DNA from 4 places in the Pseudorhodoferax sp. LjRoot39 genome. Region 1 is predicted to be linked to each of the others. Evidence: predicted binding sites of a transcription regulator. Region 1 holds the regulator's gene; each other region holds the start of a gene.

Region 1 (5,894 bases):
CTGCCGCAGCAAGCTCACAAGCTGGGCGGCCCCGGTCGAATGCACCGTGAGCTTGCCCGTCGCGTGGCCCAGCCGCAGGTTCAGGCCGTCCACCAGCTCCAGCGTGGCGTTGACGCCGACCAGCGACTTGATCTCCACCTTGACCGTCTCGACGGTGGACGAGGCCTTGCCGCCGAAGGCCTGCAGCGTCAGCGTCTTGCCGGCCACGCTGGTCTGCCAGCTCACGTCGGCGCCGTCGAAATGGCTGACCGGCACCTGGCCGTAGACATCGATGGGCGGGCGCAGCCAGGTGTTCGCATAGCCCACGTCACGGAAATCGGACACCGCGAAGAACGGCCCGCCGATGCGCCCGACGCGCAGCGCCAGACCGGGCGTGACCTGCCACTTGGCGAAGGCCCATTCGATGTCGGGCCAGAAGCTGCCGTCGCCATCCTGCTTGCTGAGCACCTGCACCGTGGCCGAGAACTGGTTGTTGAACTTGGCACCGAGCTGCACCCCGAGCTTGCTGTCGACTTCGCCGCTCCAGGACGACTTGTTGCCGCCGCGGACCTGGCCCGGAATCACGTAATCGGCCCCGTCCCTGCTGGTACTCACCAAGCCGGCGGTGCCGAAGCCCGACAGCGAGAAGATCGAATCGGCCTGGCCCTGCGCGTGGGCTCCCGTTCCCAGGCCGGCCAACGCCGCTGCGGCGACCATGCCAAGCTGAAATCTCATGGCGTACTCCTTCGATGAACTGCGCAGCGTGCAAGGCCCGTGCGGCGACGAGTGCACCCTGCGATTCGCGCAGGCGGTCAGCGCGAGACCGGCAGCGCTCTGGCGATCCGACCATTCAGCGGCCGGTACGTATCGATGGCGAAACCAGGTGCATGTGTGCTATTTCTTGTAGCCCCCTTTCGTGCATGCATGCTACGTGGCAGGACTTCAGCGATGACATGCATCCCCCGGCCGGCTGTCGCCTCCAGAATGCCGGTCATAGACAGATGGCGACGAGGCGACTGCACCTGGCGCATTGCATGCCGCCGCCATGTGGCGGCGGTGTGGTGCCAGCAGGAGCGCAGTTGCTTACCGCGGCAGGCACCAGGGCGCCTGTGCGTGCACAAGGCCGTGCCACAGCGCCCAGGAAGAACTGCCCAGCAAGGCCAGGCCGGCCAGGCGCGTGCCCCAGGCCGAGAGTGCCTCCGCCCGACCGGCCAGCACGCCGTGCGGCCCGCCGGCCAGCGCCGGCAGGCGCAGCACCAGCCAGGGCGCCGCCCACAGCGACAGCGCGGAACCGGCCGCGAAGGCCAGCATGGCGCCCGCACCACGGGCCACATCGCCCGCGAGCGCCGCCGTCAGCAGCGCCGCCTGCAGCAAGCCGCAGGGCATCAGCGCCCAGGCCAGGCCCACAAGGAAACTGCCGCCACGCCGCGGCGCCAGCGCGCGCACGCGCTGCCACAGCGCCCGGCTCTGGCGTTCCAGCCAGGCCGGCTGGCGTGCCTGCAGCAACAGCACCAGCCCCAGCGCGATGGCGGCCAGGTGCACGAAGCTCCAGAGTGGCCGCAAGGCCACGCTGGCGCCGCCCAGCCAGCCCAGGCCCTGCATGGACCAGGCGGCCAGCGCGCCCATGGCCGCGTAGCCGGCGGCCCGGCCGGCATGGAATTGCGCCAGCGCGCGGCCGCCCTGCGGCCCGGCGGCGCGGCCGATGCCAGCACAGGCCGCGCCGCACATCAGCGCGCAGTGCGGGCCGCCGGCCAGACCCATCAGCAGCGCCGTCATGCCCAGTTCGGCGGCCATCTCAGTTATCCATTGCGCTGGCGCGCCACCCGCAGGACACGAAACTGGGACGCAAGCCACTGCTCCGAAGGCCGCGGAGCAGGCCATGCCAGCGGACGCCGCGGAACGGGCTCTGCCCGGCCGCTGGCGGCGCCCCTGGAGGGGGATGGAATGGCTGCACGCAGTGAGCCGTTCAAACGGGGTGGTTCCATTACAGGATGCGCGAGAAGCGCGCGCGGGTGCGGTCGGCCTGCACGTAGCGGTCGAACACCATGGCCACGGCGCGCACCAGGTACCAGCCCGTCGCCGTGACCTGCAGGCCCTGGGCGTCGATCTGCACCAGGCCGTCGTCCTGCAGCACGCGCATCTGCTCCAGTTCGGCTCTGAAATACTGGCGGAAGTCGATCAGCCAGGCCAGCTCGACGGGTTCGAACTGCAGCGCGCCCTGGCACATCAGCGCCATGATCACGCTGCGGCGCAACAGGTCGTCGCGCGTGAGCGCCAGCCCGCGCACCACGGGCAGCGCACCCTGGTCCAGCAGGTCGCAGTACTGCTCCATGGTCTTGGCGTTCTGCGTGTAGCTGGCGCCAATCTTGCCGATGCCCGACACGCCCAGCGCGATCAGGTCGCAATCGGGCTGCGTGCTGTAGCCCTGGAAGTTGCGGTGCAGCCGGCCCTGGCGCTTGGCCACGGCCAGCGCGTCGCCGGGCAGCGCGAAATGGTCCATGCCCACGTAGACGTAGCCGGCGGCTTCGAAACGCGCCAGCGCCGCGCCCAGCATGGCCAGCCGCGCCGCGCCGTCGGGCAGCTGTTCGGCATGGATGCGGCGCTGCGGCTTGAAGCGCTCGGGCAGGTGCGCATAGCCATACAGCGCGATGCGTTCGGGACGCAACGCGACGACCTGCTCCAGCGTCTGCGCGAACGAGGCCGGGGTCTGCAGCGGCAGGCCGTAGATCAGGTCCACATTGATGGACTCGAAGCCCAGGCCGCGCGCGCTGTGCACCAGCTGCTCCACCTGGGCGTAGGGCTGCACGCGGTGCACGGCCTTCTGCACGGCGGGGTCGAAGTCCTGCACGCCGAACGACAGCCGGTTGAAGCCCAGCGCCGCGAGGTGCTGCAGCCGCGCAGCGTCCACGGTGCGCGGGTCAATCTCGATGGCGTATTCGCCGCCCGGCGCCAGCGCGAAGCGGCTGCGCAAGAGGTCCATGAGCCGGGCCAGTTCGGCATCGTTCAGAAAGGTCGGGCTGCCACCGCCCAGGTGCAGCTGCGAGACCGGCTGGCCTTCGCCCAGCGCGGCCACGTACAGGTCGATCTCGCGCGCCAGGTAGTCCAGGTAGGGCGCGGCCCTCTCATGGCGCTTGGTGATGATCTTGTTGCAGGCGCAGTAGTAGCACAGCGACTCGCAGAACGGGATGTGCACGTACAGCGAGAGCGGCAAGGCCCGCCCCGCCCCGCCGTGGCGGCGCTGCGCCAGCGCCTGCTGCAGGTCGTCCGGGCCGAAGGCCTCGACGAAGCGGTCGGCCGTGGGGTAGGAGGTGTAGCGCGGGCCGGGCCGGTCGAAGCGCTGCAGCACCTCGGTGGGAATGGCGTGGGCAGCAGGGCAAGCCAGTGGAGTCGTCATGGGAAATCCTCAGACTCTGGACTGTGCCTGCGTCGACCTGACCAGACCTTGATCAAGATCAAGCCTTTGTTCGCTCATTTTTGAGACAATTTGCGTCACGTCATGAAAGGACGCCATGCTGCCGCACACCATCAAAGTCGCCTGTTCCAACTGCAACCTGCGTGAGCTGTGCATGCCCATGCAGCTGGACCAGCAGGAACTCGAGCGCATCGACGAAGTGGTCGCGACGCGCAAGTCCGTGAAGCGCGGCGCCACGCTGTTCCACAGTGGCGAGAAGTTCGTCTCGCTCTACGCGATCCGCACCGGCTTCTTCAAGACCACGGTGGCCACCGACGACGGCCGCGAGCAGGTGACGGGCTTCCAGATGGCCGGCGAGATCATCGGCCTGGACGGCATCGTCAACGACAAGCACAGCTGCGACGCCGTGGCGCTGGAAGACGCCGAGGTCTGCGTGATGCCCTTCGACCGGCTCGAAGAGCTCTCGCGCGAGGTCAACGCGCTGCAGCACCACGTGCACAAGATCATGAGCCGCGAGATCGTGCGCGAACACGGCGTGATGCTGCTCCTGGGCAGCATGCGCGCCGAGGAGCGCGTGGCGGCCTTCCTGCTGAACCTGGTCAAGCGCCTGCATGCCCGCGGCTTCTCGCGCAGCGAACTCGTGTTGCGCATGACGCGCGAGGAGATCGGCAGCTACCTGGGCCTCAAGCTCGAAACCGTGAGCCGCACCTTCTCCAAGTTCGTGGAGGACGGCACCGTCGAGGTCAAGCAGCGGCACCTGCGCATCCTCGATGCCGATGCGCTTGCCCGCATCGTCAATCCCCAGGTCTGCCACTGACCGTCTCCGGTGTCGCCAGCAGCAGCGTGAGCGCGCTGCCCGCCATGGCCACCACCCAGAACGCGAAGAAGCTCGCGGTGTAGACCGCCATCGCCGACCAGTCCAGCGCCCGGCCCAGCCAGTGCAGGTCGTGCGGATCGACCAGCGCGAACACGATGATCTCCAACACGCCGGCGGCCAGGAAGGCCGGCCAGGCGATCCACATCCAGCGCCGCGCGGCCATGGCCTGCCTCAGCGCCGCGCCGGCACGCCGCCGGTCGCCGCGTGGTTGCGCCCCGCCATCGCGGGCTGCAGGTCGAAGGCATCCTCGGCCGCGACCTGCGCCGGCGGCGCCGTGACCACCGGGTCGGCCCCGCGGAAGGCGATCACCGCCGTCGCGATGCCGGCTACCACGACCACCAGCGGGCCGCCGATCACCATCCAGACCATGCCGTAGCGCCACCAGGGGCGCACGACGCGGCTCGCTTGCTGTTGTTCTTGCATCAGAGTCTCCTCACCGGGGAACCAGGAACACGGACTTCTCGCGCACCTGCTCGTTGCCGTCCAGCATGCGCAGTTCGAAAAGGATGGGGTGCGAGCCACCGGCCGCCCCGCCCTGCTGCAGCGGCAATTGCAGGCGCACGGCGACCCAGCGCGAGGCCGTGGCGTCGACCTCGACCTCGGGCTCGGATGTGACGACGAGCCCGGGCAGCCCGCTCGCGGCGATGGCGAAGCGCTGCTGCGACTCGGTGGCGTTCATGATCTGCAGCCGGTAGACGTTCTCGATGGCGCCGCCGGCCACGATGCGCGCCATGGCACCGCGGTCGCGCACCACGTCCACCTTGAACGGCGTGCGCAGCGCCAGGCTCACGGCCAGGCCCAGCGAGATCGCGAGCAGCACGCCGGCATAGACCAGCACGCGCGGGCGCAACACCCTGCGCCAGATCTGCGCGCGACTCCAGCCCTTGGCCAGCCCTTGTTGCGTCGTGAACTTGACGAGGCCGCGCGCGTAGCCCATCTTGTCCATCACGCCGTCGCAGACGTCGGCGCAGGCGCCGCAGCCGATGCACTCGTACTGCAGGCCCTTGCGGATGTCGATGCCGGTCGGACAGACCTGCACGCACAGCGTGCAGTCGATGCAGGCACCCAGGCCGCGCGCCGCCGCGTCGGCGTTGCGCGGGCGGCTGCCGCGCGGCTCGCCGCGGGCGCTGTCGTAGCTCACGATCAGCGTGTCGCGGTCGAACATCGCGCTCTGGAAGCGCGCATAGGGGCACATGTACTTGCAGACCTGCTCGCGCAGGAAGCCGGCATTGCCGTAAGTGGCCAGGCCGTAGAACAGCACCCAGAAGACCTCCCACGGGCCCATGGTCGTGGTGATGAAGGACATGGCCAGCTCGCGGATCGGCGTGAAGTAGCCCACGAAGGTGAAACCGGTCCACAGCGCGAAGACGATCCAGGCGGTGTGCTTGAACCACTTCTTGACGAACTTCTCCATCGACAGCGGGGCCGCATCGAGCTTCATGCGCGCACCGCGGTCGCCCTCGATGCGCCGCTCGATCCACAGGAAGATCTCGGTGTACACCGTCTGCGGGCACGAGAAGCCGCACCACAGCCGGCCAGCCACGGCCGTGAACAGGAACAGCGACAGGGCCGAGATCACCAGCAGGCCCGCCAGGTAGATGAAGTCCTGCGGGTACAGCACCAGGC
Region 2 (5,894 bases), 3.7 Mb from region 1:
GAATGCTCGGGCGTGGGCGCCACGGTCGACCTGGCGCGGCTGCCGCGCCCGGCCGGCGTGCCCGACTGGTCGCAGGCCGATGGCGCGGCGCAGCGGCTGCGCTGGCTCAACGCATTCCCGAGCTTCGGCTACGTGCTCAGCGTGCGGCCCGAACTGGCCGATGCCACGGTCGAGCGCTTCACCCGGCGCGGCATCGCCTGTGTCGACGCGGGCACGGTCCACCGCGGCAGCGTGCTGGCACTGCAACTCGGCGACGCGCGCGTGCCGCTCTGGGACCTGGCGCAGCAGCCCTTCATCGCCCCCACCGTCGAGTCCAGGAAGGCCGCATGAAGGTCGCGCTGCTGACCCATTCGCTGCGCCCGCGCGGCGGCGTCATCCACACGCTGGAGCTGGCCCAGGCCCTGGTGCGGCGTGGCCATGCGGTGACGGTGGTCGCTGCGGCAGAGCCGGGCGAGACCCTGTTCCGGCCCGTCGCCTTCCCGGTCGAGACCATCGCGCTGCCCGAATTGCGGGGCGAGCTCGTGGCCCAGGTCACGCAGCGCATCGACGCACTGGTGGCTGCCCTGCCGCTGCTGCTGGCGCGTGGCGGCTTCGACCTGCTGCACGCGCAGGACAGCCTGTCCGGCAACGCGCTGGCGCTGCTGGGCGAGGCCGGCCACGTGCTGCCGCCCTGGCTGCGCACGGTGCACCACCTGGACGATTTCTCGCAACCGCTGCTCAACCGGTGGCAGGAACGCGCCTGGCGCGCTGCCGACGGCGTGGCCTGCGTCAGCGACAGCTGGTGCAGGCACTTCCGCGAGCAACTGGGGCAACCCGCCGAGCGCATGTTCAACGGCGTGGACCTGGCCCGCTACCGGCCCGAGCCTGCCGCGGACGATGCCCGAGCCGTCGAGGCCCTGGGCCTGCCGGCACAGACCGGCCCCGTGCTGCTGCTGGTCGGCGGCGTGGAGCAACGCAAGAACAGCGTGCGCCTGCTGCAGGCCTTCGCGCAGTTGCGGGGCACCGACCCCGCCTGGGCCGGCGCGCGCCTGGTCGTGGCCGGCGGCGCCAGCATGCTGGACCACGGCGCTGAACGCCGCGCGTGGCTGGCCACACTGGCCGCCACCGGCCTGGCCGAAGGCCCGCGGCAGAGCGTGCTGCGCACCGGCCCGCTGCCCGACGCGCTGTTGCCCGCACTGATGCGCCGCGCCGACCTGCTGGCCATGCCCTCGCTGGTCGAGGGTTTCGGCCTGGCCGCGCTCGAAGCACTGGCCTGCGGCACGCCGGTGCTGGTGTCGCGCAGAGCGCCCTTCACCGAGACGCTGCACGACACGCCGGCCGTGGCCTGGTGCGATCCCGAGGACGTGGCCTCCATCGCCACCGGCCTGCAGCAGGCCCTGGCCCTGCCGCGCCTGATGGAGCCGCCGCCTGTCTGCGTGGCCCACAGCTGGGCCCGCAGCGCCGCGCTGCACGAAGACTGGTACCAGCGCGTGCGCGAACCCTTCCCCGCCTGAAGAAAGCGCCCCCATGCCTGCCATGCACTACCGCCTCCGCTGGCCCGACGCCAGCGAGAACCTCGCCTATTCGCCTTCTCTGGTGATCGAGGACTTCTTCACCCCCGGCCAGGACTACCCGTTGGCCGACTTCCTGCGCCGCGTGCGCGAGGCTACGTCCATCGCCAGTGCGCGTGTCCAGGCCAAGTACGGCTTTGCCTGCTCGGCAGCACTCGACCAATTGGCCGACACCGAATCGCGCGCCGCGCGCTTCGCCGACCAGCCCGACGCGCGCGTGCGCGTGCTTGCCTTCACCCCTGCCTGAACACCCCCTGGAGATCCCCATGACCACTTCCACCATCCCGCGCCACAGCGTCGTCATCGTCGGCGGCGGCCAGGCCGGCCTGTCGCTGAGCCATGGCCTGAAGGCCCAGGGCATCGAGCATGTCGTCTTCGAGAAGCACCGCGCCCTGCACGCCTGGAGCACCCAGCGCTGGGACAACTTCTGCCTGGTCACGCCCAACTGGCAGTGCGCGCTGCCGGGCCACCCCTACCGGGGCGACGACCCGCATGGCTTCATGAAGAAGCCGCAGATCATCGAATACCTGGCGGCCTTCAAGGAGGCCGTCGACGCGCCGCTGCGCGAAGGCGTGGCGGTGCAGCAGATCCGGCCCGCGCCGGGCGGCTTCGTGGTGCGCAGCAGCGAGGGCGAGTGCTTCGCCGAGCAGGTGGTGGTGGCCTCGGGCGGCTACCACACCCCCATCGTGCCGCGCCTGGCCGAGCGGCTGCCGGCGTCGATCCGCCAGATCCACTCGGCCGACTACCGCAACGCCGGCCAGCTGCCGCCCGGCAAGGTGCTGGTGGTCGGCTCCGGCCAGAGCGGAGCGCAGATCGCCGAAGACCTGCACCTGGCCGGCCGCCAGGTCGTGCTGGCCGTGGGCGACGCGCCGCGCTGCGCGCGCTTCTACCGCGGCCGCGACGTGGTCGACTGGCTGGCCGACATGCAGTACTACGACATGCCGGTGACCCAGCACCCGCTGCGCGAGGGCGTGCGAGACAACACCAACCACTACGTGACCGGCCGCGATGGCGGGCGCGACATCGACCTGCGCCGCTTCGCGCTGGAGGGCATGGACCTGTTCGGCGTGCTCGAAGGGCTGGATGCAGATGGCGACACGCTGCGCTTCGCGCCGCGGCTGGCCGAGGTGCTGGACCGGGCCGACGCCACCTACAACGGCATCAACGCGTCGATCGACAAGTACATCGCCGAGCACGGGATCGATGCACCCGCCGGTGCCCCGTACGAGCCGGTCTGGCAGCCGGTGGCCGAGCGCGCCGCACTGTCGCTGGCGGCATCGGGCATCACGTCCGTGGTCTGGTGCATCGGCTTCGCACCCGACTTCGGCTGGCTCGACGCACCGGTGTTCAACGGGCGCGGCCATCCAGTGCACAACCGGGGCGTGACGGCGGTGCCAGGCCTGTACTTCCTGGGCCTGCCCTGGCTGCACACCTGGGGCTCGGGGCGGTTCAGCGGTGTGGCGCGCGATGCGGCGTACCTGGCCGAGCGCATCGCGCAGCGGCAGGCGTCCATTGGCACTGGGGAGCCGCTGCGGACCAGGTCGGCGCAGGTGCAACTGCAGGCTGCGCTCGCCTGAGCGACGGCCGGGCGGTCACCGCGTCTGGTGGGTGGGCCACCGCGCGTACAGCCAGCAGCCGCCCAGGGCTGCACCGGCCGCCATGCCCAGCAGCCCGGCCCAGCCGCGCTCAGCGCCCCAGCTGCGCGCGCCGGAAGCAGTGCACGGCGTGGTCGTCCACCATGCCGATGGCCTGCATCCAGGCGTAGACGATGGTCGGGCCCACGAACTTGAAGCCGCGCTTCTTGAGGTCCTTGGAGATGGTCTCGGACAGCGGCGTGGAGGTGGCGAAGTGCACGCCGTCGCCGCGCAACACCCGGCCACCGCTGAAGGCCCAGCAGTAGTCGGCGAAGTCCTCGCCGGCGGCCATCATGCTGTTGTAGATCTGCGCGCCCGCGATGGTGGCCACGATCTTGGCGCGTGCGCGCACGATGCCAGGGTCGGCCACCAGGGCCTGGACCTTGGCCTCGTCGTAGCGGGCGACCTTGGCGGGATCGAAGCCGTCGAAGGCCCGGCGGAAGCCCTCGCGCTTGCGCAGGATGGTGATCCACGACAGCCCGGCCTGGAAGCCTTCGAGCATCAACATCTCCCAGAGCATGCGCGGGTCGCGCTGGGGCACGCCCCATTCGGTGTCGTGGTAGTGCTGGTACAGCGGCTCGGTGCCGCACCAGGTGCAGCGGGGCAGGGCGGTGGAGGTGTCCATGGGAGCGGCATTGTGCCGATGGCGCATGCGCTTTTGCCTGCTGGCTTGAGGGAGATCAAGACCGGCACCCAGGCTTGGCAGATACTGGATCCATCAAAACCACCAGGAGATCGACACATGAAGATCCTGATCGCCGTCGACGGCAGCGAACAGACCCAGCGCATGCTGACCTATCTCGCCCAGCACCAGTTGTTGGCCGCTGGCAACGAGTACACGGTGCTGACCGTGGTGCTGGAACTGCCCAAGCGCGCGGCCTCCTACGTGAATGCCGACGTGGTCAAGGGCTACTACCAGGAAGAGGCCGACAAGGTGCTCGAACCCGTCAAGGCCTTCTTCGCGCAAAAGGGCATCAGCGCCCAGTTCGAGTTCAAGGTAGGCCACCCCGCGCACGAACTGGCGCAAACCGCCGAGAAGGGCGGCTACGACCTGCTGGCCCTGGGCAGCCACGGCCATGGCGCGCTGGGCAACCTGATCATGGGCTCGGTCGCCACCAAGGTGCTCAGCCAGTGCAAGGTGCCGGTGCTGCTGCTGCGCTGAAACGGTTCTCACAAGCGACCGAATCGTTGCCAATGCACAACGATTCGGTCCCCATCCGGCAGGGGCCGGCGTAAACTCGCCGTCCCTCGCCAGCCAGGCATGCGTCGCCATGACGCCATGTGCCGAGCCAGCCCACCAAGTCCCTCTTTGGGTGAGCTCGCATGCCTGTCCGTTCCTCCTCCCTGCGCGCCGTTGCCGGCTGCGCGTTGACGCCCCTGGCCCTGTGCCTGTCGCACGCTGCGTGGGCGCAAGCCGCGCCTGCCGCTGGCGAGAAGTCGCTGTCCACCATCACGGTCAATGCCAGTGCCGATGCCTCGGCCGAAGGGCTGTCGCCGTCCTATGCCGGCGGCCAGGTGGCGCGCGGCGGGCGTGCCGGCATTTTGGGCACGCGCGACAACATGGAGACGCCGTTCTCCATCACGAGCTACACCAACGAACTGATCCAGGACCGCCAGGCCAAGAGCGTGGGCGAGGTGCTGCAGAACGACCCGACCGTGCGCGTGGCGCGCGGCTTCGGCAACTTCCAGGAGGCCTACTTCGTGCGCGGCTTCATCCTGAATTCCGACGACACGGCCTACAACGGCCTGTACAGCCTGCTGCCGCGCCAGTACATCGCGACCGAACTGTTCGAGCGCGTGGAAGTGCTGCGTGGCGCTTCGGCCTTCCTGACGGGCGCGGCGCCCAACGGCAGCCTGGGCGGCGCGATCAACCTGCTGCCCAAGCGGGCCCCCAACGAACCCCTGTCGCGCGTGACGGTAGGGGCGGGCAGCGGCGGGCAGGGCAGTGTGTCCACCGACATCGCGCGCCGCTTCGGTCCCGACGGCGCCACCGGCATCCGGCTCAACGCCGCGTACCGCGATGGCGGCACGGCGGTGGACGACGAGAAGGCCAAGCTTGGCCTGGTCGCGCTCGGCCTGGATTGGCGCAGCCGTGACGTGCGCCTGTCGGGCGACATCGGATGGCAGGACAACCGCCTGAAGCGCACCAGGACCAATGTGGCCCCGGGTGCGGGGCTGACCGCCATTCCTGCGCCGCCGGACGCCAGTGCCAACTTCGCGCAGCCTTGGTCTTACTCCAACGAGAAGGACGTGTTCGGCACGCTGCGTGGCGAGGTCGACATCAGCGCCAACCTCACCGCCTGGGCTGCCTATGGCCTGCGCCGCAGCAAGGAGGCCAACGCGCTGGCGAACCTGACGCTCACCGATGCGGCCACGGGCGCCGGCACCACGAGCCGTTTCGACAATGCCCGCGAGGACGAGGTCGATACGGGTGAGATCGGGTTGCGCGCCAAGTTCCAGACCGCCTCGGTGGGCCACGAGGTCGTCGCGGCGGTGTCGGCGTTCCAGCTGAAGAAGGACAACGCCTATGGCCTGGGCCTGGGGAGCACGCTCGCAACCAACCTGTACAACCCGACCGCCTATGCCCAGCCGGCGCTGACCTACCTGGGCAATGATCTGTCCAATCCCGCCTTCAACGGCGCGACCAGGCTGCAGAGCTTCGCCCTGGGCGACACGCTGTCGTTCCTGGAAGGCCGGGCACTGCTGACGC
Region 3 (5,894 bases), 1.1 Mb from region 1:
GCGTCCATCCAGCGCCGGTCCCAGTCGGGGTTCAGCGGCTTCATGCCGGCGTCGCCGCGCGCCAGTGCGATGCCGGCGGCCTTGACGCGCTCGGTCTTGGCATCGCGCTCGTCCTGCGTCGGCGTGCGCCTGGCGGTGATGCGCTCGCGCACCGCGGAATCGGGGTGGGCCATGGTCGGCACCGGCGGCTCGTGCGACAGGCCGCCCGAGCCGATCAGCAGCGTGCGCCGCGGCAGCGTGTCCAGGAAGCGGCCGATCTCGCTGCCGAGCTGGCGGCAGCGCCGCAGCCGCGGGATGCCGGGCTGGGCCACGGCGTTCAGGAACACCGGCAGCACGGGCGGTGTGTCCAGGCCGCCCCAGATGAACTGCAGCGCCTGGGCGAAGCCGTGATCCACCTGCATGCGGCGCGACAGCGCCAGGTCGAAGCCGTGGTCCATGAGCCAGGTGGCCAGGCCCAGCGCGGCGGCTTCGTCCACGTTCAGCGTGCCGGCCGGCGTGAGGTAGTCGCCGACCGAGGTGCACTGGCTGCCGATGCAGAACGGCGGCATCAGCTCGTTGAAGAAGCCGTTGTAGTGGTCCGGGCCGACCAGCACGACCAGCTCGGGGTCGAACGCCAGCACGGCTTCGCGGGCACGGGCGATGCCGCACTGCAGCTCGGCCTGCACGGCGGCGTCGAGCGGGTTCAGCCCCAGCAGCGGCGAGTGGGACATGCCCAGGAACGCGCGGGCCATCTCAGTTCTCCACGGCGCTGGCGCGCCACCCGCAGGACACGAAACCGGCTCGCAAGCAGCGGTTCAGAAGGCCGCGGAGCAGGCCATGCCAGCGCAGCCGCGGAACTGGCTCTGCCAGGCCGCCGGGTGCGCCCCCTTGAGGGGGGATGGGACTTCTACACGAAGTGAGAAGTCCAAACGGGGGTGGTTTCATTTCAAGCCTCCAGCGGGGCGTGCAGCAGCTGCGCCAGCCGGGCGGTGGTCGCGTCGATCCCGTGCGGCGAGGTCATGGCGGCGACGAAGCGGTCCGGCCGCACGACCGCGATGGAGCAGCTCTGCCCGGTGAACCAGTCCTTGATGCGGCCCTGGGTGTCGCCCAGCGTGGTGACGCCGGGGCCGGCCTCGTCCGCGTAGGCCATCTGCACCAGCGGCTTGACCTTGATGAAGCGCGTGCCCAGGCGCTCCCAGAACGCGCGCACCGCCGGGCGCATGCCGTGCGTCGGGTCCGTGCCCCAGGCGATGATGGCGAAGTTCAGGCCGATGGCCTCGTCCAGGCGCACGCTGGCGCCGTCGGCCAGCGTCACGCGCGGCTGGATGAACATGCGGCCCACCGGCGTCTGCAGCGGCGCCTCCAGGCCGTTGATCAGCCGGCCGAACAGCGACTCCTTCTTCTGCGCCATCAGGCCGATCAGGCGCCCCATGGGCGTGTCGCCGGAGCGGTCGAGCAGGCCGCCGAACACGGAGCCGGCCTCGGCGCGCTCGGGCAGCAGCACCACGCCCTTCTCGTAGCGCGGCATGGGCTTGAAGCGCATTTCGGCGAAGTAGGCCTTGACCGGCGGCACCGCGTTCAGCGCCAGCATCAGCCGGTCGCGCACCTTGGCGGCGGTGGCGCTCTCGGGCGCGAAGATGTCGCCGGCCACCTCGGACAGGTGGATCATCGCGCGCGCATGGTCGCGGCGCTCGTCGGTGTAGCTGTCCAGCATGGCATCGCCGCACTTGCCCTGCGCCACCAGCGCCAGCTTCCAGGCCAGGTTGCTGGCGTCGCGCATGCCGCTGTTGTAGCCCTGGCCCTGCCACACCGGCATGATGTGCGCGGCATCGCCGGCCAGCAGCACGCGGCCCACGCGGAAGGTGCTGGCCAGGCGCGCGTTGTGGGTGTAGACGCGCTTGCGGATGTAGTCCAGCTTGTCCGGGTGCGGCACCACCTTGGCCATCAGGCGGGCCATGTTCTCGGGCCTGGACAGCTCTTCTTCCGTCTCGCCCGGCATCACCATGAACTCGAAGCGGCGGATGCCGTGCGGCAGCGCGGCCGAGACGTAGGGGCGTTCGGGGTCGCAGCACATGTCGATGTGCGGCGTGCCCAGAGGGTCGTTGCGCACGTCCACCACGATCCACTGGTTGGGTTTGGTGCGGCCCTCGAAGGCCACGCCCAGCGTGCGCCGCACGAAGCTGTTGCCGCCGTCGGCCGCCACCACGTAGCGCGCGCGCACCCGGCTCTCGGTGCCGTCTTCGGCCTTGAAGCCCAGCGACACGCCGCCGGCATCCTGGGCGATGTCCGTCAGCTCCTGGCCCAGTCGCGACCGGACGTGCGCGAAGCGCTGCAGGCCTTGGTACAGGATGGCATCGACCTGCGGTTGGATGAAGGCGTTGCGGCGCGACCAGCCGAACTCGTCGGTGCGCGGCTCGATGCTGGCGAAGCATCGCCCATCGGCCGTCAGGAAGCGCATCCAGTGGTCCGGCGTGATGTGGGTCTGCACCTGCTCGGCCAGGCCGATGGCCTGCAGCGTGCGCAGCGACTCGTCGTCGATGCCGATGGCGCGCGGGTAGTCGATGATCTGCGGCAGCCGCTCGACCACCAGCGTGCTGACGCCGGCCAGGCCCAGGGTGTTGGCGATGGTCAGCCCGACCGGGCCGGCGCCGATGATGACAACGTCGGCGTCCTGGCCGGTGGATGCTTGTGATGTCGATTCCATGGCGGTCTCCTGTAGGTCTGGGTGGGTGGCACAACTCGGAAAGAATTCTGTTGGGCAGGGTCGATGTGGTAAACACTGTGCACCTGGTGCACAGGTTGATCAGGGTTAACCCTTGGAGTCGAGATGCGCGCACGCCTGACAGCCCAATCCCCGCCCTACAAGGAGGTCCGCGGCCTGGCGCGCGGCCTGGAGGTGTTGCGCGCGCTGAACCGCGTGCCGGGCGGCATCGGCGCGACCAGCGAACTGGCGCGGATCTGCGGCCTGGACCGCACCACGACCAAGCGCCTGCTGGAGACGCTGCGCCAGCTGGGCCTGGTGCGCCCCGGCGACCGCGACGGCCAGTACTGCCTGACTTTCGATGTGCGCAGTCTGAGCGAGGGCTTCGAGGACGAGGCCTGGGTCGGCAAGGTGGCGCTTCCGTCCATGCAGGCCGCTGCGCGCGAACTGATGTGGCCATGCGACCTGGGCACGGCGGAGGCCGGCTTCATGGTGGTGCGCGAATCCACGCACCGCTGGAGCACGCTGTCGCAACACCGCGCGATGATCGGCGAGCGGCTGCCGCTGCTCGCCACGGCGATCGGCCGCGCCTACCTGAGCGCCTGCGCAGAGGTCGAACGCGAGGGCCTGCTGGAGCTGCTGCGCGTGCGCGACGACTGGATCGGCGATCAGGCCCGCGACACTGCGGCGGTGAAGCGCATGGTCCGGGCGACGCAGCGGCGCGGCTACTCGGTCAACGAGGGCGAATGGATCCGCGAAGCCGGCTTTGCCGCCATCGCGTTGCCGGTGTTCGCCGGCCCGCGCCTGCTGGCGGCGCTGAACATGGTCTTTCCCAAGGGCGCCATCGCGCCGGCCGAGCTGCGCCGACGCTACCTGCCCATGCTGCAGCAACTGGCCGAGACCATCGGCAAGAACAGCGAGGCCTGGATTTGATCAGTCCGGGCGCGCGCGCCGTCCGCAGCAGCGCAGCCTGCACCAGCGCAACGACACGCTGGAGGTGCGCGGTGGCGAACGCGCCCTGGCCCGGCCGATGACAGGGGAAGACTACCGCTCGCCCTTGCGGTAAGGCTTCATGAGCGCCTGCGGATAGGCCGCCTTGCGCGCCACCACGATGAGCGCCACGATGGACAGCACATAGGGCAGCATCAGGTACAGCTGGTAGGGCAGCAGTGCGTCGCCCGACTGTTGCAGGCGCAGCTGCAGCGCGTCGAAGAACGCGAACAGCAGCGCGCCCAGCAGCGCCTTGCCGGGGCGCCAGGAGGCGAACACCACGAGCGCCACGCAGATCCAGCCGCGGCCGTTGACCATGTTGAAGAAGAAGGCGTTGAAGGCCGACAGCGTGAGGAAGCTGCCCGCCACGCCCATCAGCGCCGAGCCCGCCACGATGGCCGCCGTGCGCGTGCGTGCCACCGACAGGCCCTGACCTTCGGCCGCCTGCGGGTTCTCGCCGACCATGCGCAGCGCCAGGCCCGCCGGCGTGCGGTACAGCCCATAGGCGATCAGCGGCACCAGCAGCAGGGCCAGCAGCGTGAGCGGCGTCTGCGCGTTCAGCACCGGTATCGGCAGCCAGTCCATGGGCGCGAACGGCGCGACAGTGGGTGGTGTCGTCACCTTTGGAAAGCTCACGCGGTAGCCGTAGTACGACAGCGCGGTGGCCAGCATGGTGATGCCCAGGCCCGAGACGTGCTGCGACAGCGCCAGGCCCACGGTCAGGAAGGCGTGCAGCAGGCCGAACACCGCGCCAGTGAGCGCAGCGACGGCCACACCGATCCAGAGCGGCCAGCCCGCGTACACGGCCAGCCAGCCGGCGAAGGCGCCCGCGACCATGATGCCCTCGATGCCCAGGTTCAGCACGCCAGCGCGCTCGCACAGCAGCACGCCCAGCGTTCCGAGGATCAGCGGCGAGGCGATGCGCAGCACCGCGACCCAAAATGCAGCATTGCCCAGGATGTCCAGGATCTCGCTCATTGATGCACCCTTCGGCCTGCGGCCTGTCCCGCCAAGCGGGAGCGAGCTTGCTTGGGGCGGCCCGGCGCGGCGCTCATTTGCGCACCCTGTACTGCGTGAGCAGCGTCGCCACCAGCACCGCCAGCAGCGCGGTGGCCACGATCACATCGGCGATGTAGGTCGGCACGCCCACGGCGCGGCTCATGCTGTCGGCGCCGACCAGCACGCCGGCCACGAACACGGCCGAGGCCACCACGCCCAACGGGTGCAGGCCGGCCAGCATGGCGATCACGATGCCCGCGTAGCCATAGTTGGGCGACATGTCCAGCGTCACGTAGCTGGTGCGGCCCGCCACCTCGATGGCACCGGCCAGGCCGGCCAGCGCGCCCGAGAGCAGGGCGGTGAGCACCACGGTGCGCGTGACCGGCACGCCCGCGAAGGCCGCCGCGCGCGGGTTGGCGCCCAGGGCGCGGATGTCGAAGCCCAGCACCGTGAAGCGGAAGATGGCCCAGACCAGCACGGCCAGCACGAGGCCCCACAGCAATCCGGTGTGCACGCGCGTCTGCGCGACGAGCTTGGCGAGTTCGAGGTCGGGTTGCAGCGCCACGCTTTGCGGCCAGCCCATGGCCAGTGGGTCTTTCATGGGGCCGTCGAGCAGCGCGCCCACGGCCAGCAGCATGATGAAGTTGAACAGCAGCGTGGTGACGACCTCGTCCACGCCGAGCTTGTTCTTCATGAGCGCCGGCCCCAGCAGCAGCAGGGCGCCGGCCAGCGCGGCGGCCAGCATCATGAGCGGGAACAGCAGCCACACGGGCCACTCCAGCCCGGTGCCGCCGTGCAGGCCGCCGACCGCCACGGCCGCGATGGCGCCCGCGTAGAGCTGGCCCTCGGCGCCGATGTTGAACAGTTTGGCCTTGAAGGCCACGGTGGCGGCCAGGCCGGTCAGGATCAGCGGGATCGCGCGCGTGAGCGTCTCGCTCCAGGCGAACACCGAGCCGAAGCCGCCAGCCAGCAGCAGGCCGTAGGTGCGTGCGACCGGCGCACCGGCCCACAGCACCAGCAGCGCGGCGACCAGCAGCGTGAACGCGACCGCCCCCACGGGCGCCAGCAGCAGCGCGCCGCGCGAGACTTCGTGGCGACGTTCCAGCCTCATGCCGCCTCCGTGCTGCCGGCCATCGCCAGGCCGATGGCCTCGCGCGTCCATTCCTCGGCCGGCCGCGCCGGTCCCAGGTGGCCGGCGTGCATCACGGCCACGCGGTCGCCCAGC
Region 4 (5,894 bases), 600 kb from region 1:
ACGGGGCGGTTCACTTCGCGTACGCGCTGTCGTCGCCTGTCGGACAAGTCTTCGACCGAACCCACCACGGTGGAGCCAACGGGTTGCAATGGCCGTGCGCACCATGTGCCCGCCTTGCTCTGCGTCATCTTTGTATGCATCGGCCTGCATATGGCACAGATGGTGTCGACTCGCGTCGGGATGGCCTTGCAGGACCAGGATCTTGCGTGGCATCGGTGTGGAGGGCATGAGCAACTGGGCAAAGAAGAGCCGCCATGCTCCCGCAGCCGGTCGCCGGCCAAGCTGGCGACACGTCAAGCTGTGGCCGAGCGGCTTGCGCGCGTCTGCTGTGCCCGTCGCACATTCCCTCGCATATGCGGTGTCCCTCGCACATGCGGCTACCGCTGACTACACTGCGCGTGCACAAGCATTGGAGCCCTCTTGACCACCGCTGCCCACCTTGCCGTCCTCGACGATGAAGTCGAGATCACGGCATTGCTTGCCCATTACCTGCAAGGCCACGGCTTTCGTGTCTCGCAGGTCCATGATGGCGCCGCGCTAATGGCGCTGATGGCGGCGGACCCACCGGAACTCGTGCTGCTGGACCTGGGCCTGCCTGGCGAGGACGGTTTTTCCATCGCGCGCCAGCTGCGCGTGCATTGGCACGGTGGCCTCGTCATCGTCACCGGTCGTGGCGACGCCGTCGACAAGGTGGTCGGCCTGGAGGTGGGCGCCGACGACTATGTGACCAAGCCGTTCGACCTGCGCGAACTCGTCGCGCGGGCCAAGGCCGTGCTGCGCAGGGTGAAGACGGTGCCCGAGGGCCAGGGAGTGCCGTCCCGGTCCGCACCGTTGGCCGACGGCGCGCCGGCCGATGTGCTGGCGTTCGCCGGTTGGCGCCTGAACACCGCCAGCCGCGACCTGGTTGACCCGCAAGGCCGCGAGGTGCCGCTGACGACCGGGGAGTTCGAGCTGCTGCACGCCTTCGCACGGCACCCTGGCCGCGTGCTGTCGCGCGACTTCCTGCTGGCACAGACCCGCGGCCGCGAGGCCGGCCCGTTCGACCGCACGGTGGACGTGCAGGTCGGCCGCCTGCGCAAGAAACTGGAAGTGGATCCGGAACGGCCGCAGATCATCAAGTCGGTCCGCGGCGCGGGCTACCTGTTCGTGCCAACCGTGACCGCGGGCTGAATGCCGCCGTGCAGCCGTCCGCGCCCCCACCCGCCCTCGCGTTACCCGCGGACATCGACGAACGCAGCGTCTTTCGCTCGCTGTTCTCCGCCTATCCGGACGCCCTGCTGGTGGTGGAGTACGCCGGCCGCATCGCCATGGCCAATCCGGCGGCCGCGTCCCTGCTGGGGTTCTCATGCGACGAGCTGGTGGGCATGAATGTCGATGCGCTGGTGCCCGACAGCATTCGCCCGCACCATGCGGCCTACCGGCAAGGCTATGCGCAGGCGCCGCGGGCACGCCCGATGGGCACGCAGATGGCGCTGGTGGCCAAGCACAAGGATGGCAGCGAGGTCATGGTGGAGATCGCGCTGAGCCCGCTGCAGGACCATGGCCTGCCGCTTGTGGTGGCAGCGATCCGCGGGATCGGCGCCTATCCGCGCGTGCAGCAAGCCTTGCAGCGCGCTCGCTACAGCGAGTACCTCGCCAGGTTCGGGCGCCAGGCGGTGGATGCGCGCGAGGCCCGCGTGCTATTGGACATCGCGCCCGCCATCGCGGCGGAGGCGCTGCAGGTGCCGCTGTCGATGGTGGTGCTGCTGGACGCGGACCGGCAGGCGTTCCGCGTGGCGGGCGGGGTGGGCCTGGTGCCGGGCGAAGAGATCGGCGCGCGCATCGGCGCACAGCCCGACACCTCACCCGGCTACCTGTTGCGGCAGGGCGCGCCGATCACGGTCGAGGACTACCGCACGGAGACGCGCTTTCACGTTCCCCCAACGTACCTGGCGGCAGGACTGACCAGCGCGCTCGCCGTGCCCCTGTACGACCGCGGGCGCGTCATCGGCACTCTGGCGGTGCGCTCACGCGAGGCCAAGCGCTTCGGCGACGAGGAACAGCGCTTTCTCGGGGCGCTGTCCAGCCTGCTGTCGACCTGCCTGCAGCGCGCGCAGTCCGAGGAAGCACTCAACCACGCGCAGCGGCTGGAGAGCGTGGGACAGTTGACAGGCGGTATTGCGCACGATTTCAACAACCTGCTCACGGTGATCCAGGGCAACCTCCAGGTGCTGGAGGAGTTGCCTGCGCTGCAACGCGACCCTGTCGCTCCGCAGATGCTGGCCGCCGCCACACGTGCCAGCCGCCGCGCCGCGGAACTGACGGGCAAGCTGCTGGCGTTCTCGCGCCGACAGGTGCTGCAGCCCATCGCGGTGGATCCTGCCGCCTTGCTGCAATCGCTGGTCGACATGCTGCGCCGTACGGTGGACCAGCGCATCCGCATTGCGCTGACAACGCCGGCCGAGTGCCCCATGGTGCTGGCCGACGCCGGCCAGTTGGAATCCGCACTGCTGAACATCGCGATCAACGCGCGCGATGCCATGCCCCAGGGCGGAACCCTGACCTTCGGCGCCGAGGCCTGCCGCACGCTGCCGTCCTCGGTACGGCTCGGCCTGGAAGACCCGAGCGCCGAGGCGGAACACTTCGTGGTGTTCACCGTGTGCGACACCGGCACGGGCATGCCGGAGCAGGTGCTGGAGCGGGCGTTCGAGCCGTTCTTCACCACCAAGGAGACCGGCCGCGGGACCGGCCTTGGCCTCAGCACGGTGTACGGCTTCGCCAAGCAATCACGCGGTGCGGTCGCCATCGACAGCGCGCCCCATGCGGGCACGACGGTCACGCTGTATCTGCCGCGCCCGTGGCAGGGTGACGTGCGGGCCGCCAACGACGCAGCCGAAGGCGCCACGCTTCCTCCAGGGCTCCGGGTGCTCGTGGTCGAGGACGACCCCGAGGTTCGCCAGGTGGTGCAGAACGCTCTTCAGGCGATGGCGTGCACCACCACGCTGGCGGCAAGCGGCGAGCAGGCGCTGCAGGCACTGCAGGCCGGCGCGGGCTTCGATCTGCTGTTGAGCGACATTGCGCTCGGCTCCGGCATGCGCGGCACCGAACTGGCGTGGCAGGCGCAGCAGCTGCGCGCGGACCTGCCCGTGCTGCTGATGTCCGGCTTCTCCACCGAGTTGATCGAGGCCGACAGGGAAATCGCCGCCGCGTGGAAGGTGCTGCCCAAGCCGTTCTCGCGCCAGGAGCTGGCGCGCGCCGTGGCACGTGCACTGGCAACGCGCAGCGCAGGGTCCGGCTAGGCGGACGGCGCCGTCACAGGGCGGCGCAGCGCTGCAGGAAATGGGTGAGCGCCTGCGGATCGGCGATCCGCACGTCGCGCCGCCCCTTTTCCACGAAGTCGATGATCTTCTCGCGCGCCAGCCGGGACAGCGCACGGCTGACGGTCTCCAGCGCCATGCCCAGGTAGTTGCCGATCTCGGCGCGCGTCATGCGCAGCGTGATGGCATCGGTGCGCTGGCCCCGCAGGGCCATCGACGCACCCCACTGCAGCAGGAAATCGGCCACGCGGGCCTCGGCCGACAAGGTGCAGACCGACATCAGCGAGCCCCGGTCGTGGGCGATCTCGCGGCCCATGGCTTCGTGCAGCAGCTTGAGCAGCGCAGGTGCCGCGGCACAGGCCGCCAGCAGCGCGTCGTAGCCGATGGCCCACACCTCGCCGGTGTCCATCGCGACGGCATCGCAGCCATGGCACCCCTCGGCGATCCCGTCGAACCCCATCCAGTCGCCCCGGAACTTCAGGCCCACCACCTGCTCGCGCCCATCGGCACTCAGGTTCACGATCTTCACGAAACCCGAGTTCAGGATGTACAGGCTCTCGAAGGGCTGGCCCGCCTGGTAGATGCTGTCGCCGGCATGCACCAAACGGCGCTGCGGTACAAGGGCGGACGTCAGCAGTTCCAGGGTCTGGGCGATCTGGCGGCCGAAAGCCGCACTGTCGTCACGTTGCGGGCGGACCGCAACCGCATTGCCGGCGCAGGCCATGGGGGGCAATTCATGGGAGGTGTCGGCGGCTTGCAGCATGGGGGTTCTCTCCTGGCAGGCAAAGTCAATGGCTGGCAGGGACATGCTAGGGACCGGCGCGCAAGGCGGTGGCAACGCTCGGTGCGGTTGCGTAACGCTGCGTGAACGGCGCGTGTCAATCCGCTCACCTGTGCGCCACCTTGCCGGCGTTTGATGGGGAGCAAACGGCGGCCCGCGCGTGGCTTCTAAGCTGTGGCACGCAAATCGACGCGCGACAGCCAGACGCCACCATGCCCTCTCTCCCCAAGCCGCCTGCGGCGAAGCATCACCTGAGCCCGAAGCCTCCCGATCTCGGTGCCGTGCTCTCCTGTGCGCGGAGCCTCGGACATGCACCGGCGTCCGGCGCACAGCGCCCCCCTCTGAAAGGCCGCAACCTGGGCGTGCTGTGCGGCAACGGGCAAGGGGCACACGTCGAGGCGTTTCAACAGGCCGCCACCGAACTCGGCGCCCGTGCGGCTGTTCTGGCCGCCAGCCAGACCTTGGGCAGCACGCCGCAGACGACCGAGGAAGCCGCGAGGTTGCTCAGCCGCTTGTACGACGCCGTCACCTGCGATGGCGTGCCCGACCAGGTCGTGGACGCGCTGGCGCGAACGGCCACCATCCCGGTCACCAACGGGTACATCGCGGCGGCGGCGCAGGCGGCCACGCTGGCAGCACGGCTGGATGGTGCCGACGCGCCGCAGCACAGGCACCGCCGCATTCTGCAGGCCCTCGTCCTGCAAAGCATGTGCTAGGCGCCGGCCCATGCTGCCGCCGTCGGCCGGTGGGTGTTGCTGGCAGCCAGTGCCATCTCTGGTCCTGGACGCCGCCCAGGAGCACCGGGTAGGCCCGATGACAACCGAAACCCAGCGCCGGCAGGCCCCAGGCATGGCAGACCATAGCGCTGATGCGCCACCTCGGCCTCCACGTTGCGGTGGACCGGCGCGCGGCCATCGGCCACGTGCTGCCTGAGGCCGCGACACCGGCCGCCCCACGCCCCATGGCACGACACGACGCGACAGGCGGCATGGCGGGGCTGCTGGCCACCATGTTCCGGCAGGGCTTCAGCCGCTTCCTGCGCCGCCGGCGCGCGCTGCGGCATTTCGGCCGCCGGCCGCTGCTGGGCGCGCTGGCACGCGGCCAGGCTCCTGCGGCCTCGGCTCCGCTCGCGACCGCGCTGCTGCGCGATGCCGCCGAGCCGCCCGCCGATGCGCTGCGGCGGCTGGGCTCCGGCCCGCAGGGTCTGCCCCCCGCCGAAGCAGCGCAACGCCTGGCGCGCGACGGCCCCAACGAGGTCGACCACGAGAAGCCCCTGCCCGACTGGCTGCGGCTGTGGCACTGCTACACCAACCCCTTCAACCTGCTGCTGACGGCGCTGGCCGCGCTGTCCTGGCTGAGCGCGGACGCGCGCGCCACGGTGGTCATCGCGCTGATGGTGGGCCTGAGCACGCTGCTGCGCTTCGTGCAGGAGGGCCGCGCGCACCGCTGCGCCGAGGGGCTGCGCGCGCTGGTGGGCAACACCGCCACCGTGCTGCGGCCGGCGCCCGCCGCGCCCGATCCGCCGCTGCACCAGGAGGTCCCTGTGCGCGAGTTGGTGGCGGGCGATGTGGTGGCGCTGTCGGCGGGCGACATGGTGCCGGCCGATGGCCGGGTGCTGGCCGCGCGCGACCTGTTCGTGGCGCAATCGGCCATGACGGGCGAGTCCGCCCCCGTCGAGAAGTTCGCCGACGCGCCAGGTCCCGGGGCTGGCCCCCTGGAGGCGCGCAACCTGGTCTTCATGGGCACCAGCGTGGTCTCGGGCACCGCCACGGTGCTGGTGCTGACCACCGGACCGCGCACCTACTTCGGCCACCTGG

The links. The regulator FNR, encoded in region 1, switches genes on or off when oxygen is low (the NO sensors DNR and NnrR bind a similar motif). The targets are predictions, from matches to a motif close to TTGATNNNNATCAA.
Region 2: ACSQ4M_RS08895 (universal stress protein) is a predicted target of FNR. The motif match lies at 3,855-3,868, and genes of this name have one in related genera.
Region 3: mhpA (bifunctional 3-(3-hydroxy-phenyl)propionate/3-hydroxycinnamic acid hydroxylase) is a predicted target of FNR. The motif match lies at 2,779-2,792, and genes of this name have one in related genera.
Region 4: ACSQ4M_RS28975 (ornithine carbamoyltransferase) is a predicted target of FNR. The motif match lies at 4,210-4,223, and genes of this name have one in related genera.

The regions. Positions count from the first base shown of each region.
Region 1 covers NZ_CAXUQL020000001.1:5,595,952-5,601,845, forward strand. Annotated here, with positions in the region: gene ACSQ4M_RS26015 (porin) at 1-714, opposite strand, end outside; gene ACSQ4M_RS26020 (sulfite exporter TauE/SafE family protein) at 1,063-1,773, opposite strand; gene hemN (oxygen-independent coproporphyrinogen III oxidase) at 1,964-3,373, opposite strand; gene fnr (fumarate/nitrate reduction transcriptional regulator Fnr) at 3,489-4,208, shown strand; gene ACSQ4M_RS26035 (hypothetical protein) at 4,186-4,431, opposite strand; gene ACSQ4M_RS26040 (nitrogen fixation protein FixH) at 4,440-4,691, opposite strand; gene ccoG (cytochrome c oxidase accessory protein CcoG) at 4,702-5,894, opposite strand, start outside.
Region 2 covers NZ_CAXUQL020000001.1:1,895,812-1,901,705, forward strand. Annotated here, with positions in the region: gene ACSQ4M_RS08870 (sll0787 family AIR synthase-like protein) at 1-330, shown strand, start outside; gene ACSQ4M_RS08875 (MSMEG_0565 family glycosyltransferase) at 327-1,493, shown strand; gene ACSQ4M_RS08880 (MSMEG_0570 family nitrogen starvation response protein) at 1,507-1,797, shown strand; gene ACSQ4M_RS08885 (MSMEG_0569 family flavin-dependent oxidoreductase) at 1,817-3,127, shown strand; gene ACSQ4M_RS08890 (DNA-3-methyladenine glycosylase I) at 3,237-3,809, opposite strand; gene ACSQ4M_RS08895 (universal stress protein) at 3,927-4,346, shown strand; gene ACSQ4M_RS08900 (TonB-dependent receptor) at 4,508-5,894, shown strand, end outside.
Region 3 covers NZ_CAXUQL020000001.1:4,451,615-4,457,508, forward strand. Annotated here, with positions in the region: gene ACSQ4M_RS20665 (3-carboxyethylcatechol 2,3-dioxygenase) at 1-731, opposite strand, end outside; gene mhpA (bifunctional 3-(3-hydroxy-phenyl)propionate/3-hydroxycinnamic acid hydroxylase) at 926-2,683, opposite strand; gene ACSQ4M_RS20675 (DNA-binding transcriptional regulator) at 2,807-3,613, shown strand; gene ACSQ4M_RS20680 (ABC transporter permease) at 3,725-4,648, opposite strand; gene ACSQ4M_RS20685 (ABC transporter permease) at 4,722-5,780, opposite strand; gene ACSQ4M_RS20690 (ABC transporter ATP-binding protein) at 5,777-5,894, opposite strand, start outside.
Region 4 covers NZ_CAXUQL020000001.1:6,193,584-6,199,477, forward strand. Annotated here, with positions in the region: gene ACSQ4M_RS28960 (winged helix-turn-helix domain-containing protein) at 421-1,170, shown strand; gene ACSQ4M_RS28965 (ATP-binding protein) at 1,179-3,278, shown strand; gene ACSQ4M_RS28970 (Crp/Fnr family transcriptional regulator) at 3,292-4,059, opposite strand; gene ACSQ4M_RS28975 (ornithine carbamoyltransferase) at 4,290-4,793, shown strand; gene mgtA (magnesium-translocating P-type ATPase) at 5,066-5,894, shown strand, end outside.